DNA from 2 places in the Variovorax sp. P1_H2 genome. Region 2 is predicted to be linked to the other one. Evidence: riboswitches for the same ligand, from Rfam matches in the RefSeq annotation. Region 2 holds a riboswitch; the other holds the start of a gene.
What was found. A riboswitch is a leader RNA that binds a small molecule or an ion and turns the genes downstream of it on or off. The one in region 2 is predicted to bind S-adenosylhomocysteine.
Positions count from the first base shown of each region.

Region 1 (7,114 bases), on a different contig from region 2:
CTGCGCTGATGCAGCCCACCGCCTCCCCTCGATGCTCGGCGACCAGGAACCCGCCGGGGTCCGCGGCGTGGAAGCAGGCGGCGTCGTGCAGGCCGGGGTTCCAGCCTTCGCGGGCGGCCATCTCGGTCACGAGCGGCATCTGGTCGAGCTCGAGCGGGCGAATCTTCGGGTCCATGCGCGGCATTCTGGCCGATGCGCGCGTCCGCTTCCTGTCCAATAGCGCCCCATGGACACCTCGCAAGACACGCAACGCCGGCTGACCGACCTCGAGATCAAGTCGAGCTTCACCGAAGACCTGCTGGACCAGCTGAACCTGACCATCTACCGTCAGCAGGAGCAGATCGACAGCCTGCTGCGCCAGGTCGCGCAACTGCGCCAGCAAAGCCCCGATCCGGGCGCAGGAGGGGCGCGCAACCTGCGCGACGACTTGCCGCCGCACTACTGAAGACCTATTTCACGCCGCCGCCATTCATGCCATCCTCGTCGCTGTACGTCCTGATACACAATTGAACAAAGCACTGAAGGAGTGGGGAATGCGACATCCAGAGCGTCACCGAAGGCGGGCCGCGGGCGTGGCGGCGGCTGCCGCGCTGCTGCTAGGGGCGGGTGGCGCCGGCGCCCAGGCGTCCGATGCGCCGCCGGCCTCCGCGGCCGCGCCGGGCGACGGCACGGCCCTGGCGGTCCACCCCTGGGTGGTCCCGCCGCCCAACTGGTCGCCCGAGGCCTACTTCACCAACCTCAAGGACGGCAGCACGCTGGAGGCGCCATTCGTGGCGCGATTCGGTCTCTCGATGCGCGGCATCGTGCCGGCCGGCAGGTCCGCGGGCACGGCGGGGCACCACCATCTGCTGATCGACCAGCCGCTGCCGCTCGACTTCACCAAGCCGCTGCCTTTCACCGAGCACTACATCCACTTCGGCAAGGGCCAGATGGAGACCGTGGTCGATCTGCCGCCGGGCAGCTACACGATGCGGCTGGTGCTGGCCGACCAGGGCCACATTCCCTATTTCGTCTACAGCAAGCCGCTCAAGTTCACGGTCAGCAAGCAGAGCAAGGGCATCACGCCGGCCAGCCTGCTCGGGACGCCGCGCATCGAACTGCTGAGCCCCGCGGACCGGAGCACGGTGCAACTGCCGTTGCGCGTGCAGTTCCACGCCAGCGGCCTGAACATCTCGAGCGCCGCGCCCAAGGTGCCGGACACCGGCCACTTCCGCCTGGTGCTGGAGCGCCAGGGCCAGAAGACCGAGGTGATCGAACTCGATGGCGGCCAGACCGAGCTGTGGCTCCATCCGCCCAAGGGCAGCTACAACGCGCGGCTCGAACTGATGAGCAACACGGCGGCCGGCAACGTGGTCGCCCGCGCCAGGCCGGTCGCCTTCACCGTGCCCTGAGCACCGCGGCCGCCACCTCGGCGAAGCCGGCGCCGCGCTCCTGCTGCGTGACATAGCGCGGCAGGTGCGACAGGGCGGCCTCGAAGCGACGGACATTGGCGACGCCGATGCTGTGCTCGAAATGCTCGAACATCAGCGCATCGTTGGTCGAGTCGCCGACATAGGCCCAGCGCGGCATCTCGTCGTCGAGCCGGCGGCCCCACAGCTCTCGCACGATCCAGCGCGCGCCCTCGAGCTTGTCGTGCTCGCCGTACCAGCCGTTGACGTGGATGCTGCTGACGGTGGCGTGCATGCCCTCGCTCTGCATCAGCGCGGCCACGGCGGCGATCTGCGCGTCGTCGAGCTGCGTGAATTCGCTGTGGTCGATCGCGATGTCGCACTCGCGGCCGGCCGAGTCGGTGGCGCGCCGGGCGCCGGGGATCTCGCGCTCGATGCGGTCCAGCACGGCCTGCATGCGGGCGAAGTTGCGTGCGCGCGTGGGCGCGTCCTGCTGGTAGCGCCTCTCGATCGCGCCACCGGGCAAGGGCAGCAGCGCGACGGCGCCGTTCTCGGCCACGATGGCGTCCACCGGCCAGACGCTCGCGAAGGGCTCGCTCCAGCCGACCGGGCGCCCCGTGATCGCCACGCGATGCAAGCCCGCGGCTCGAAGGTCGGCGAGACCCGCGAGCGCATCGGCGCTGATCGCGCCCTCGGTCGTCAGCGTGTCGTCGATGTCGGTGAAGACGCCGACCAGCGCGCGCCGCGCCGCCGGCGGCCACTCGATCAGAGGAGTCATCTCAGTTCTTCACCACGCGATCGCGTGACCCGCGACGCACGAATCCGGCGCGGCCAAGCCCAGAGATACCGCGGATCTGGCTTTGCCAGGCCGCTGGTATCGCCCCCTTCAAGGGGGCAGCGCCGCAGGCGCTTCGGGGGTGTTTCATTTCAGGACGCCGTCTGAAGCGACAGCCCCGCATGCTCGCGCAGCGGATGGAAGTGGATCTTCGGGAAGCGCTCCTGCGCCAGCCGCACGTCGTAGGGCGAGGTGCACAGGTAGGCCAGCGTGTTGGCGGCGTCGAGTGCCATGCGCTGCGGATAGGCATCGACGAAGGACCGCAATTCGGCCGGCGTGTCGGCCGTGATCCAGCGCGCGCCGGTGTATTGGCAGCCCTCGAGCCGGATGTCGGCGTCGTACTCGGTCTTGAGCCGATGCTGCACCACTTCGAATTGCAGCTGCCCGACCGCGCCGAGCAGCATCGGGCCGCCGACCTCGGGCCGGAACACCTGGATCGCGCCTTCTTCGCCGAGCTGGGCCAGGCCCTGCTGCAGCTGCTTGGTGCGCAGCGGATTCTTCAGGATCACGGTCATGAAGAGCTCGGGCGCGAAGAAGGGCAGGCCGGTGAACTGCAGCGAGGCGCCGTCGGTGATGGTGTCGCCCAGCTGCACGCCGCCGTGGGTCGTGAAGCCGACGATGTCGCCGGCATAGGCTTCCTCGACCGCCTCGCGCCGCTGGCTCATGAAGGTCACGACGCTGGTCGGCCGCAGCTCTTTCGCGGTCCGCTGCACGCGCAGCTTCATGCCCGGCGTGTAGCGCCCCGAGGCCATGCGCACGAAGGCGATGCGGTCGCGGTGGTTGGCATCCATGTTGGCCTGCACCTTGAACACCACGCCGGCGAAGTCGCGGTCCTCGGGCTGGATCTCGCGCACCACCGGCTGCCGGTTGACCGTCGTGGTGCTGGTGCGCGGCTGCGGCGGCGGTGCCAGGTCGACCAGCGCGTCGAGCACTTCCATGACGCCGAAATTGTTGACGCCGGAGCCGAAGAACACCGGCGTCTGCTTGCCGGACAGGAAGGCCTCGCGGTCCCAGCTCGGCGAGGCGCCGGTGGCCAGTTCCATGCTCTCCATCGCGTGATCGAACTCGCGGCCGAAGCGCTTGTTCAGTGCCTCGCGGTTGGTCAGCGGGATGGTCTCGAAGTCCTGTGGCAGCTTCTCCTGGCCCGACTCGAACACGGTCATCGCCTGGGTGCGCAGGTTGATGATGCCGCCGAAGGTCTTGCCCTGGCCGACCGGCCAGGTCATCGGCACGCAGGGCATGCCGAGCTCGCGCTCGATCTCGTCGAGCAGCTCGAGCGGCTCGCGCACCTCGCGGTCCATCTTGTTGACGAAGGTGATGATCGGCGTGTCGCGCTGCCGGCAGACCTCGATCAGCCGCCGGGTCTGGGCCTCGACGCCGTTGGCGGCATCGATCACCATCAGCGCCGAGTCGACCGCCGTGAGCACGCGGTAGGTGTCTTCGGAGAAGTCCTTGTGGCCGGGCGTGTCGAGCAGGTTGATGACGTGGTCGCGGTAGACCATCTGCATCACCGACGAGGCGACCGAGATGCCGCGCTGCTTCTCGATCTCCATCCAGTCGGAGGTGGCGTGGCGCGAGGCCTTGCGCGCCTTCACCGAGCCGGCGATCTGGATCGCGCCCGAGAATAGCAGCAGCTTCTCGGTCAGCGTGGTCTTGCCGGCGTCGGGGTGGGAGATGATCGCGAAAGTGCGGCGGCGTTTGGTTTCGGAGGCGAAGTTCATGGTGAACGCGGTGCGCGCTCACGGGCGCGGGCTGCTGGAAGCAAAGCCCGCAATTTTACCGGCCGGGCCGCCGCCGTGCCGGCCGGCCCCTTCGATTCACATCGGCGGCGTGAAGCCGTTGCGGCCCACCAGCACGCTCGAGGCGGTCGGCTTGCCGTCCTTGACCCGGGCCGTGACCACGACCTGGGCGCCCTGAACCACCAGCGCCGCCTGGTCGTCCTGCGCCGGCTTGAAGGCGACGATCGGCGTGCCGCGCGGAACGATCAAGGTCTGTTCGCCGTCCTTGTACCTGAGCACGATCTTCCGTCCGCCGGGCGTCGACGCGGGCGCCGCCGCGAGCGTGGCGACGGTGGCGTTGGTCATCGTGCCGTTGGGCACCGTGTCCCAGGCACGGAAGCCCTCGCCGGTGCCGCGCATGGCTTCCGGAAACACATGGACTTCCACCGCGCGCTGGGTGCCGTCGGGCTGCGGCGTCGCGCCGGCGCCGATGAAGCTGCGGGGCTTGATGTCGCTGAGGCTGATCGGCCGTACTTCGGTGACCCGCATGTCGGTGGTGCGCGCCATCGTGACGACTTCGCCGCTGTGGTCCTTCACGGTCAGCGAATCGGCATCGACATGCGCGATGACGCCACGCACGCGTACCGGCGGCGCATCGGCTTGTGCCGCGGCGCCGGAGGACAGCGCAACCGACGTGACGGCCGCGAGTGAAAGGGCGAGGATTCTGGCTTTGGGCATGGTGGGGATGCGGTGCGGCGGTGATGGGACGGGCAGTCTAGGGCGATCCGCCGGACCCTGCTGGCGGGCCGGCCGCGCGACGCGCTAAAATGCCCCGTTCCGAGGAGCGTTGCAGCGCCGACAGGCGTGAGGCTCGGACCATCATCGCAACCACGCTCACCCGCTGTTCTCGCGGTGAGTCCCTTCCCCGAACGCAGTGGCCACTGTCAAACCTGCTTTGGAGCCAACATGAGCGCTGTTCTCAAACCGTCCCCCGTTTCGACCGCCGACCAGGCGATCGCCGACCTGTCCCTTGCCGCCTGGGGCCGCAAGGAAATCCGCATCGCCGAAACCGAGATGCCCGGCCTGATGGCGATCCGCGAGGAATTCGCCAAGAGCCAGCCGCTCAAGGGCGCGCGCATCACCGGCTCGCTGCACATGACGATCCAGACCGCGGTGCTGATCGAGACGCTGCAGGCGCTCGGCGCCACCGTGCGCTGGGCCTCGTGCAACATCTTCTCGACCCAGGACCACGCCGCCGCCGCCATCGCCGCCGCCGGCACGCCGGTGTTCGCGATCAAGGGCGAGTCGCTGACCGACTACTGGGACTACACCCACGCCATCTTCGACTTCGGCCCCAAGGGCGCGAAGGGCGAAGGCCCGAACATGATCCTCGACGACGGCGGCGACGCCACGCTGCTGATGCACCTGGGCCAGCGCGCCGAGAAGGACCAGAGCGTGCTCGCCAATCCGACCAGCGAAGAAGAGCGCATCCTCTACGCGGCGATCAAGGCCAAGCTGGCGGTCGATGCCACCTGGTACAGCCGCAAGTCGGCCGAGATCATCGGCGTGACCGAGGAAACCACCACCGGCGTGCACCGCCTGAACGAGATGAGCGCCAAGGGCACGCTGCTGTTCCGCGCCATCAACGTCAACGACTCGGTCACCAAGAGCAAGTTCGACAACCTTTACGGTTGCCGCGAATCGCTGGTCGACGGCATCAAGCGCGCCACCGACGTGATGATCGCCGGCAAGGTCGCCTGCGTGGCCGGCTACGGCGACGTCGGCAAGGGCTCGGCCCAGGCCCTGCGCGCGCTGAGCGCCCAGGTCTGGGTGACCGAGATCGACCCGATCAACGCCCTGCAGGCCGCGATGGAAGGCTACAAGGTCGTGACCATGGAGTACGCCGCCGACAAGGCCGACATCTTCGTCACCACCACCGGCAACCGCGACGTGATCCGCCACGAGCACATGGCCGCCATGAAGGACCAGGCGATCGTCTGCAACATCGGCCACTTCGACAACGAGATCGACGTCGCCTCGATCGAGAAGTACGAATGGGAAGAGATCAAGCCGCAGGTCGACCACATCACCTTCCCCGACGGCAAGAAGATCATCCTGCTGGCCAAGGGCCGCCTCGTGAACCTGGGCTGCGGCACGGGCCACCCGAGCTTCGTGATGTCGTCCTCGTTCGCGAACCAGACCATCGCCCAGATCGAGCTCTTCACCAAGCCCGATGCCTACCAGGCCGGCAAGGTCTACGTGCTGCCCAAGCACCTCGACGAGAAGGTCGCGCGCCTGCACCTGAAGAAGGTCGGCGCCATGCTGACCACGCTCACCGACACGCAGGCCGCCTACATCGGCGTCGACAAGAACGGCCCTTACAAGCCGGACACCTACCGCTATTGAGGAGCGCTTTGCGCGCCGATCAATTGCTCGTCGAACGCGGCCTGGCCGCATCCCGCTCGCAGGCCGTGCGGCTGATCGCGGGCGGCCTGCGCTGGCGCGACGGCGCCGACTGGCGCGTCGTCGGCAAGAACCGCGACGAGATCCCCGAGGGCGCCGAGCTCGAGTTGCTCGATGCCGCCGAGGCGCGCTACGTCTCGCGCGGCGGGCTCAAGCTCGAGGGCGCGCTGGCCGCGACCGGCATCGACCCGCGCGGCCGGCGCTGCCTCGACGTCGGCCAGTCGACCGGAGGCTTCACCGACTGCCTGCTGCAGCAGGGCGCCGCGCACGTGGTGGGCGTCGACGTCGGCCATGGCCAGTTGCACGCGCGGGTGCGGGACGATGCGCGCGTGACCGCGATCGAAGGCGTCAACGCCCGCACGCTCGACGCCGCGGCCTGGAGCGCCGAGTCGCCCGAGGACGCGGACTTCGGCCTGATCGTCGGCGACCTGTCCTTCATCTCGCTGACGCTGGTGCTGCCCGCGCTGGTGCCGCTGCTGCAGCCGCAGGGCGAGCTGCTGATGCTGGTCAAGCCGCAGTTCGAGTTGCAGCCGGGGCAGGTCGGCAAGGGCGGCATCGTGCGCGATCCGGCGCTCTACGCCGTGGTCGAGCAGCGACTGCGCGATGCCTGCGCGGCATTGCAGCTGCGCGTCGTGCATTGGCTCGACAGCCCGATCGCCGGCGGCGACGGCAACCGCGAGTTTTTCATTCATGCCGTCCGGGCGGACGGC
Region 1 covers NZ_JBFUCJ010000008.1:15,654-22,767, forward strand. Annotated here, with positions in the region: gene AC1D2E_RS04830 (GNAT family N-acetyltransferase) at 1-175, opposite strand, end outside; gene AC1D2E_RS04835 (SlyX family protein) at 227-445, shown strand; gene AC1D2E_RS04840 (DUF4399 domain-containing protein) at 534-1,391, shown strand; gene AC1D2E_RS04845 (HAD-IIB family hydrolase) at 1,378-2,166, opposite strand; gene AC1D2E_RS04850 (peptide chain release factor 3) at 2,316-3,944, opposite strand; gene AC1D2E_RS04855 (hypothetical protein) at 4,041-4,679, opposite strand; S-adenosyl-L-homocysteine riboswitch at 4,775-4,844, shown strand; gene ahcY (adenosylhomocysteinase) at 4,908-6,347, shown strand; gene AC1D2E_RS04865 (TlyA family RNA methyltransferase) at 6,356-7,114, shown strand, end outside.
Region 1: linked by a shared signal. The riboswitch ahead of ahcY (adenosylhomocysteinase) and the one ahead of metH (methionine synthase) in region 2 are both predicted to bind S-adenosylhomocysteine.

Region 2 (8,167 bases):
CCCCTGCCGACGCCGGTGCCGGGCTGGCGGCCCAATCCCTGGCCAGGCTATCAGCCACATCCGCCGGGCTTCCGCCCGCCGCCCGCGCCGGGATTCCGCCCGCCGCCGGTCCCGGGGTTCCGCCCGCTGCCGGCACCCGGCTTCCAACCGCCGCATGGCGGGGGATCCCGGCCCCCGGGGGCGCGGCCGCCCGGCAACGGCTTCCAGACCGGCGGTCGTCCACCGGGGCAAGGGGGCGGCGGCGGTGGCGGCCGCGGAGGTGGCCAGGGTGGTGGTCACGGTGGCGGCCAGGGTGGCGGGCACGGTGGCGGCCACGGAGGTGGTCACGGAGGCGGTGAGGGTGGTGGCCACGGAGGGGGCGGCGGCCGAGGCGGCTGAGCGCCGGCCTTCAGTCCTTCTTGCGGGCGATCAGCGACACGAAGCGCTGGGCGCCCAGGCCGAGCGGCCGCTCGCGCGACCAGACCACGTCGACCCACAGGTCGAGCCCGTTGGACAGGTTCTCGAACGGAATCTCGACCAGCGCGCCCGCCGCGACATGCGGCCGCGCGAAGTTGCGCGGCAGCCAGCCCCAGCCCAACCCGGCCGTGATCAGGCTCAGCGCGGCCAGCGCGTTGTCGGTGCGCCAGACATGGCGCGCGAAGACGAAGCGCGGGTCGCTGGTGGCGAGGTCGCGCCCGGCGACCACGATCTGCCGCGTGGTCGTCAGGTGCTCCTCGCGCAGCCGTCCGCCGGCCGCGGCCAGCACCGGGTGGTCGGGCGCCATCACGGCCACCATGGTGTCGCTGGCCACCTCCTGGAAGCCCTCCCGGCCGTCCAGGCTGGGGCGTTCGAAGACCAGCGCCAGTTGGGCCCGGCCGCTGTGCAGCAGCGCCAGCGCGTCGGCCTGCGGCGCGGCCAGCACCTCGACCTCAAGCAACGGGTATTCGTCCGCCAGGGCGGCCAATGGGCCGCTCCAGGGCGCCGCCAGCAGCTCGGGGGCGATCGCCAGCGTGAGGCGGTTCTCGAGCCCCCGGGTGAGCGCCAGCGCCTGAACCTGGAGCTGCTTCAACTGCGCCGCCAGCAGGCGCGCCTGCGGTTCGAGCGAACGCGCGGCGGCGGTCGGCTGCGGCTCGCGGCCGCTGCGGTCGAACAGCGCCAGGTCGAGCTCGGCTTCGAGGTTGGCAATGGCCATGCTGACCGCCGAGGGCACCCGGCCCAGTGCCCGCGCCGCGGCGGAGAAGGAGCCGTGGTCGATGACCGCAAGGAACACTTCAACGGTATCGCTGGAAAAACTCATGGCAGCCAATTTATCAATTTTTCTGAAAGAAGATGACTTTATATATCAGCCATATGAACATAAAGTCCAGCTTAAAACCAAGCAACACAGGATCGATTTCATGCAAGGGCTCAAGCGCCGCGTCGTCTACATCAGCCTCTACGAGGGCATCGCCATCGTGGCCGCCAGCGCCGGGCTGGCGCTGATGTCGGGCCAGGGCCTGGGCCATTCGGGCGTGCTGGCGGTCATCGCGTCGGTGATCGCGGTGCTGTGGAACCTCTCGTTCAACGCCCTGTTCGAGCGCTGGGAATCCCGCCAGGTGGTGCGCGGCCGCAGCCTGCGCCGCCGCGTCGCCCATGCGATCGGCTTCGAGGGCGGCCTGGTGGCCTTCCTGGTGCCGGTGTTCGCCTGGTGGCTGGACGTGAGCCTGTGGGAGGCGCTGGTGATGGACCTGGGACTGGTGGTTTTCTTCCTGGTCTACACCTTCGCCTTCAACTGGGCCTTCGACGCCATCTTCGGCTTGCCCGCATCGGCCTCGCTCGTGGCGACCCCCGAGGCCTGTTGACGCAGCGATTTGCCAATCTGAAGGCGGGCTCGGTGCTCTTGGCGGTCACTGTACCGCCGTGCGAGATAGGTGGCCATCTGTAGGAATGATCTGAAAATCTCTTCCCAACGGCGATATCTGGTCGACAACTGGCATTCCGTCACTTCTTTGACAGTTCATGTGCCTATGATGRCCGTGGGCCATTCGCGTTCATTCGATTGAGCGAGTCCATACATAACGCGCATAGGGATGTTGTCGATCCATGAAAAATCCAACAGAAGACGACGCTATAGGCGTATCGGATCGGGAATTTTGCGATCTGATGCTGGGCCTTCGCGACATGGCAGTCCGATTGATCGAGAAGCGAACCCACGAGCTTTTCAGATGGGAGAGTTTTGAGTGTGACCGCGTGGAGCGGTGGTTTGGAAGTGCAGATGAAGAAATGCGCAACTACCTTCGCGCGGGACTGATGAAATGCAAGTTCTTGCTCCAAAGCTTCACGTGCCAGAACTTTGTGCGCTACCTGCCAGATTGGGGCCACAACCTAGGCTGCACTCCGCTTGACAACAATCCCGTTGCCCAAGTTTGCCCCATTGACACTCGAAGTCACACCATCGCAATCAATCGMGGATTTTTTGAACTGCTGCAAATATCGCCGAGTAAAGATTCTCAACTGAGCACGCTGATTCACGAAGTAACTCACTTCCGAGACACTTTCTCATCTGTGGATCTTCGATATGGCCTCAATGCTGCCCGACGGCACACCGGGGTTCCAAAGCTGTCGCGAATCAATGCTGACAACATTGCAGGTTACGTGGTCGATGGAGTGGTCTATGGTGATTAAATCATTGGCTGCATTTGTTTTGTCGGTGATCGTGCCTGCTGTTGTTGCTTGTACTCCCATCCGAAACATGGGTATTCAATTCGAGCGGAACTCCAGCTATATCTCGGCGAGTCAAATTTTCGAGCTTGCAAACTGGATTGCCGACCTTCGGGTCAAATACCCGAACAGGGAAGCCATTTATATCAGCGCCAGCTCAGATATAGAGGAACGCAGTGCAGAGAGCTTGGCGTGGAGGCGAGCTCATGCGGTTCGGCAAGTGATTGATGCCTTGCAATTTGCGGCCGCCGAAATTCATTCACCCAAGGAAGTTGAAGTGGTCAAGGCCGGCTCGTTCGGGCCGGGAAGGCGCAACGACGTCAAACGCGCCGATGTCGAGTTCTTGCCAGGTTGCCCTCATGAATGCGCCTGCCAGCCAGAGGGGTCGTCCTGAAGGCAGAACGACTGCGACAGACTCCACGATCGCGATGGGTTCCCCGATGGAATTTCTTTCTGGAGGTATGACCTGTGGCCCTTCACTCGACGGATGCCGGGCGTGCTTTAACTAGGAACTGTCAGCGCAGCTCAGGGAAGAGACTTTCTCAAGCGTCTCGAAGCAGATTCGAGCGGAGCGCTCAGTGCTGTTCTTCTGGCATGAGCCCCAAGTCGCGGGCCGGCCCGTCCTGCGCGCCGGCACGCATGCGTGGACGACCTGCGCATCATCTAAAATCCGCACTCCCAAGGAGCGTTGCAGCGTCGCCGGCCTTCAGGCCGGCCGCGTCAGGCTTGGGCTTCCAGCCACTGGAGTGCAACGACGCTCGCCTGACCCCGTTTCCACAGGTGAGCCCATGTCCTCCGATCCTTCCTCCGTCGCCGTCCCCCCGATGAAGCTGTCCGGCCTCGAGCCGGTGCAGATCGGCGAGGGCGCGCTGTTCGTCAACATCGGCGAGCGCACCAACGTCACCGGCTCCAAGGCCTTCGCGCGCATGATCCTCAACGGCCAGTTCGAGGAAGCACTGGCGGTCGCGCGCCAGCAGGTCGAGAACGGCGCCCAGGTGATCGACATCAACATGGACGAGGCCATGCTCGACAGCAAGGCCGCGATGGTGCGCTTCCTGAACCTGATCGCGTCCGAGCCCGACATCGCGCGCGTGCCGATCATGGTCGACAGCTCGAAGTGGGAAGTGATCGAGGCCGGCCTGCGCTGCATCCAGGGCAAGGGCATCGTCAACTCGATCAGCATGAAGGAGGGCGAGGACCCCTTCCGCCACCAGGCCCGCCTGCTGCGCCGCTACGGCGCGGCGGCGGTCGTCATGGCCTTCGACGAGAAGGGCCAGGCCGACACCTACGAGCGCAAGATCGAGATCTGCGAGCGCGCCTACCGGATCCTGGTCGACGAGATCGGCTTCCCGCCCGAGGACATCATCTTCGACCCCAACATCTTCGCGATCGCCACCGGCATCGAGGAGCACAACAACTACGCGGTCGACTTCATCAACGCGGTGCGCTGGATCAAGCAGAACTTGGCCGGAGCCAAGGTCTCGGGCGGGGTCTCGAACGTGAGCTTCAGCTTCCGCGGCAACGACCCGGTGCGCGAAGCCATCCACACCGTGTTCCTGTACCACGCGATCCAGGCCGGCATGGACATGGGCATCGTCAACGCCGGCATGGTCGGCGTCTACGACGACCTCGAGGCCGAGCTGCGCGAGCGCGTGGAAGACGTGGTGCTGAACCGCCGCCCCGACGCCGGCGAGCGCCTGGTCGAGGTGGCCGAAACGGCCAGGAGCGGCGCCAAGGACGAGAGCAAGAAGCTCGAATGGCGCGGCACGCCCGAGCACCCGGTGCACGTGAACCAGCGGCTCTCGCATGCGATGGTGCACGGCATCACCGACTTCATCGTCGAGGACACCGAGGAGGCCTACCAGCAGATCCTGGCCAGGGGCGGCCGTCCGCTGCACGTGATCGAAGGGCCGCTGATGGACGGCATGAACATCGTCGGCGACCTGTTCGGCCAGGGCAAGATGTTCCTGCCGCAGGTGGTGAAGTCGGCCCGCGTGATGAAGTCGGCCGTGGCCCACCTGATCCCCTACATCGAGGAAGAGAAGCGCCTGGACGAAGCCGCCGGCCGCGACGTCCGCACCAAGGGCAAGATCATCATCGCCACCGTCAAGGGCGACGTCCACGACATCGGCAAGAACATCGTCACGGTCGTGCTTCAGTGCAACAACTTCGAGGTCGTGAACATGGGCGTGATGGTGCCCTGCCACGAGATCCTGGCGCGCGCCAAGGTCGAGGGGGCCGACATCGTCGGCCTCTCGGGCCTGATCACGCCGAGCCTGGAGGAGATGCAGTACGTGGCCGGCGAGATGCAGAAGGACGATCATTTCCGCATCCGCAAGATCCCGCTGCTGATCGGCGGCGCCACCACCAGCCGCGTGCACACCGCGGTCAAGATCGCGCCGCATTACGAAGGGCCGGTGGTCTACGTGCCCGATGCCTCGCGCAGCGTGAGCGTGGCGCAGTCGCTGCTGTCGGAGCAGGCCGCGAGCTACATCGACGAGATCAACGCCGACTACGACAAGGTGCGGCACCAGCACGCCAACAAGAAGCAGACGCCGCTGTGGCCGCTGGCCCGCGCGCGCGCCAACAAGACGCCGGTCGACTGGTCGAACTACCTACCGCCGGTGCCCAAGTTCATCGGCCGCCGCGTGTTCCGCAACTTCGACCTGACCGAACTCGCGAAGTACATCGACTGGGGCCCGTTCTTCCAGACCTGGGACCTGGCCGGCCCGTTCCCGGCGATCCTCAAGGACGAGATCGTCGGTACCGAGGCGGTGCGCGTCTATGCCGACGGCCAGCGCATGCTCAAGCGGCTGATCGAGGGGCGCTGGCTCAAGGCCAGCGGCGTGATCGGCTTCTGGCCGGCCGACACCGTCAACGACGACGACATCGCGCTCTACACCGACGAGTCGCGCAGCGAGGTCGCGCTGACCTGGTGGGGCATGCGCCAGCAGACCGAGAAGCAGGCGATCGAGGGCGTGATGCGGCCCAGCCGCTGCCTGGCCGATTTCGTCGCGCCGCGCGAGAGCGGCTTGAAGGACTACGTGGGCATGTTCGCGGTCACCGCCGGCCTGGGCGTCGAGAAGAAGGAGAAGTACTTCATGGACGACCTCGACGACTATTCGGCGATCATGCTGAAGGCCCTGGCGGACCGCCTGGCCGAAGCTTTCGCCGAGGCGCTGCACCATCGCGTGCGCACCGACCTCTGGGGCTATGCGGCCGACGAGGCCCTGAGCAACGAGGACATGATCGGCGAGAAGTACCGCGGCATCCGGCCGGCGCCCGGCTATCCGGCCTGCCCGGACCACAGCGTGAAGCGGCCGATGTTCGAGTTGCTGAACTGCGCCGAGATCGGCATGACGCTGACCGACAGCCTGGCCATGATGCCGGCCGCCAGCGTCAGCGGCTTCTACCTGAGCCACCCCGACGCGACCTACTTCAACGTCGGCAAGATCGGGCACGACCAGTTGCAGGACCAGGCGGCGCGGCGCCATGAGAGCGAGGCCGATCTCGAGCGTCTGCTGGCGCCGAATCTTTGATACCAACAGGCCGTCGCTAGCAGGCGCGGCGAGCGGGAGTTCCTATTCAGAAGTTGATGTTCGGAGCCGCGCACTATGCGGCGGCGGCGGTCTTCGTGGTCGCCTGCTGGGGCTTCGGCCGGGCGCTGCTGGCGCGCATCGGCGCGCCGCCGCGGCGCGACCGCGGGCTCGAGACCGCGATGGCCGCCGCCGCCGGTCTCGGTCTCATCGTCTGCGTCTTCCAGGCGATCGCGATCGCCGGGCTGTTCGGCCGGACCGCGGTGATCGGCACGGTCGCGCTCGGCCTGATGGCGGTCGCGCTGCAGGCGCCGGCCTGGCTGCGCGAACGTCATGCAAGCGCGCCGCCCGCGCCCTTCGACTTCGTCGAGAAGCTGGCCCTGCTGGCACTGGCGCTGACCGCGCTGCCGGCCCTGGTCGAGCCGCTGGCGCCGCCGGCCGTCTTCGACGAGTTGATGTACCACCTGCCCTATGCGCGCGAAGTGGCGCAGAGCGGCCGGCTCGGCATCCACGAATGGTTGCGCTATCCCTGGTTCCCCTACAACTACAACCTGATTCATGCCGCCGGGCTGGTGCTCGGCGACGACGTCCTGCCGCATCTGCTGAGCGGGCTCGCGGGCTGGCTGTCGGTGTGGATGGTCTACCGGCTCGGCGTGCAGCATGCGAGCCGGCTGACCGGCCTCGTGGCCGCCGCCATCTGGCTCGGCATCGCCGACTTCGAGAGCGCGCTGATCGACATCGCCGTCGCGCTCTTCGTGCTCGCGGCCTGCACCGCCCTGTGGTGGTGGCGCGAATCCGCCGACACCGCGCGCGAGCCGCGCTGGCTGGCGCTCGCGGCCTTCTTCCTCGGCGTCGCCGCGGGCTCCAAGTACCAGGCGCTCACCGTGCTGCCGCTGGTCGGCCTGTTCGTGCTGCGGCGCGAGCGCCGGCTCAAGGTCTGGGGCGTGGCGCTGCTGTGCTTCCTGATCCCCTGCGTCTATTGGTATGCGCGCAATGCCCTCATGACCGGCGACCCTTTCAACCCGATCGGCTCCCGGCTGTTCGGATTCACCAACTGGATCCCGGCCGACTACAAGAATCAGGTCGACGACGTGAGGTCCCATGCCGCGTGGCCCAACGGCTTTCTCTGGGGCGTGCTGTTCGCGCCGCTGGGCCTGCTCTGGAAGCGGTCCCCCGCGGTTCGTGCGGCGGCGGTGTTCAGCGCCTACTCCCTGCTCGTCTGGGCCCTGACCTCGCGCTATCCCCGCTACCTGGCCGCCTCGGTGCCGCTGATCGCGCTGGTCTCGGTGGTCGGTTGGCAGGCGCTGCTGGGCGGCGTGGCGAGCGGGCTGCGCCGCCTGCTGCCGCGCTGGAGCCAGAGCGGCGCGCTCGACCGCGCCGGCCGCTGGCTGGGCGTGCTGCTGCTGGTGGCGGGGGTCGGGGTCTCCTTCCACCTGACGCGGCGGAGCATCGCGACGATCGCGACCACGCCGGCCGAGCGCGCGGCCTTCCTCGAGGCCCACGTTCCGGGCTATGCGGTCATGAACTACCTGCGCGAGCACGCGGCGGGCCGCGTCTACCAGATCGCGCTGATCGAAGCCACCTACTACGGGCCGGCGCAGGTCTGGGGCGATGCGATCGGGCCCTGGCGCTATTCCGATTTCATCGTGCTGCCGCCGGCCGAGTTCGCCCGCAAGCTGCGCGGCCTCGGCTTCGAGGCGATCGCGGTGGGCGCCGGGACCGCGCCGGTGCTCGAAGCCCGGCCCGGCTTCCTTGACCATTTCGCCCTGATGTACGAAAAAGCAGGCGCCAAGGCCTACCGCATCCTGCCTCCCAAGAATGACTGACCACCCTGACCTCAGCGGGCTGCGCATCGCCGCCGTGATCCCCTGCTTCAACGAGGCGCTCGCCATCACCCAGGTGGTGGAGGCGTTCCGCGCCGCGCTGCCCGAGGCCGAGATCTACGTCTTCGA
Region 2 covers NZ_JBFUCJ010000096.1:791-8,957, forward strand. Annotated here, with positions in the region: gene AC1D2E_RS26135 (SH3 domain-containing protein) at 1-378, shown strand, start outside; gene AC1D2E_RS26140 (LysR family transcriptional regulator) at 389-1,276, opposite strand; gene AC1D2E_RS26145 (PACE efflux transporter) at 1,377-1,820, shown strand; gene AC1D2E_RS26150 (M35 family metallo-endopeptidase) at 2,242-2,643, shown strand; gene AC1D2E_RS26155 (hypothetical protein) at 2,537-3,073, shown strand; S-adenosyl-L-homocysteine riboswitch at 3,354-3,446, shown strand; gene metH (methionine synthase) at 3,504-6,218, shown strand; gene AC1D2E_RS26165 (phospholipid carrier-dependent glycosyltransferase) at 6,275-8,041, shown strand; gene AC1D2E_RS26170 (glycosyltransferase family 2 protein) at 8,034-8,167, shown strand, end outside.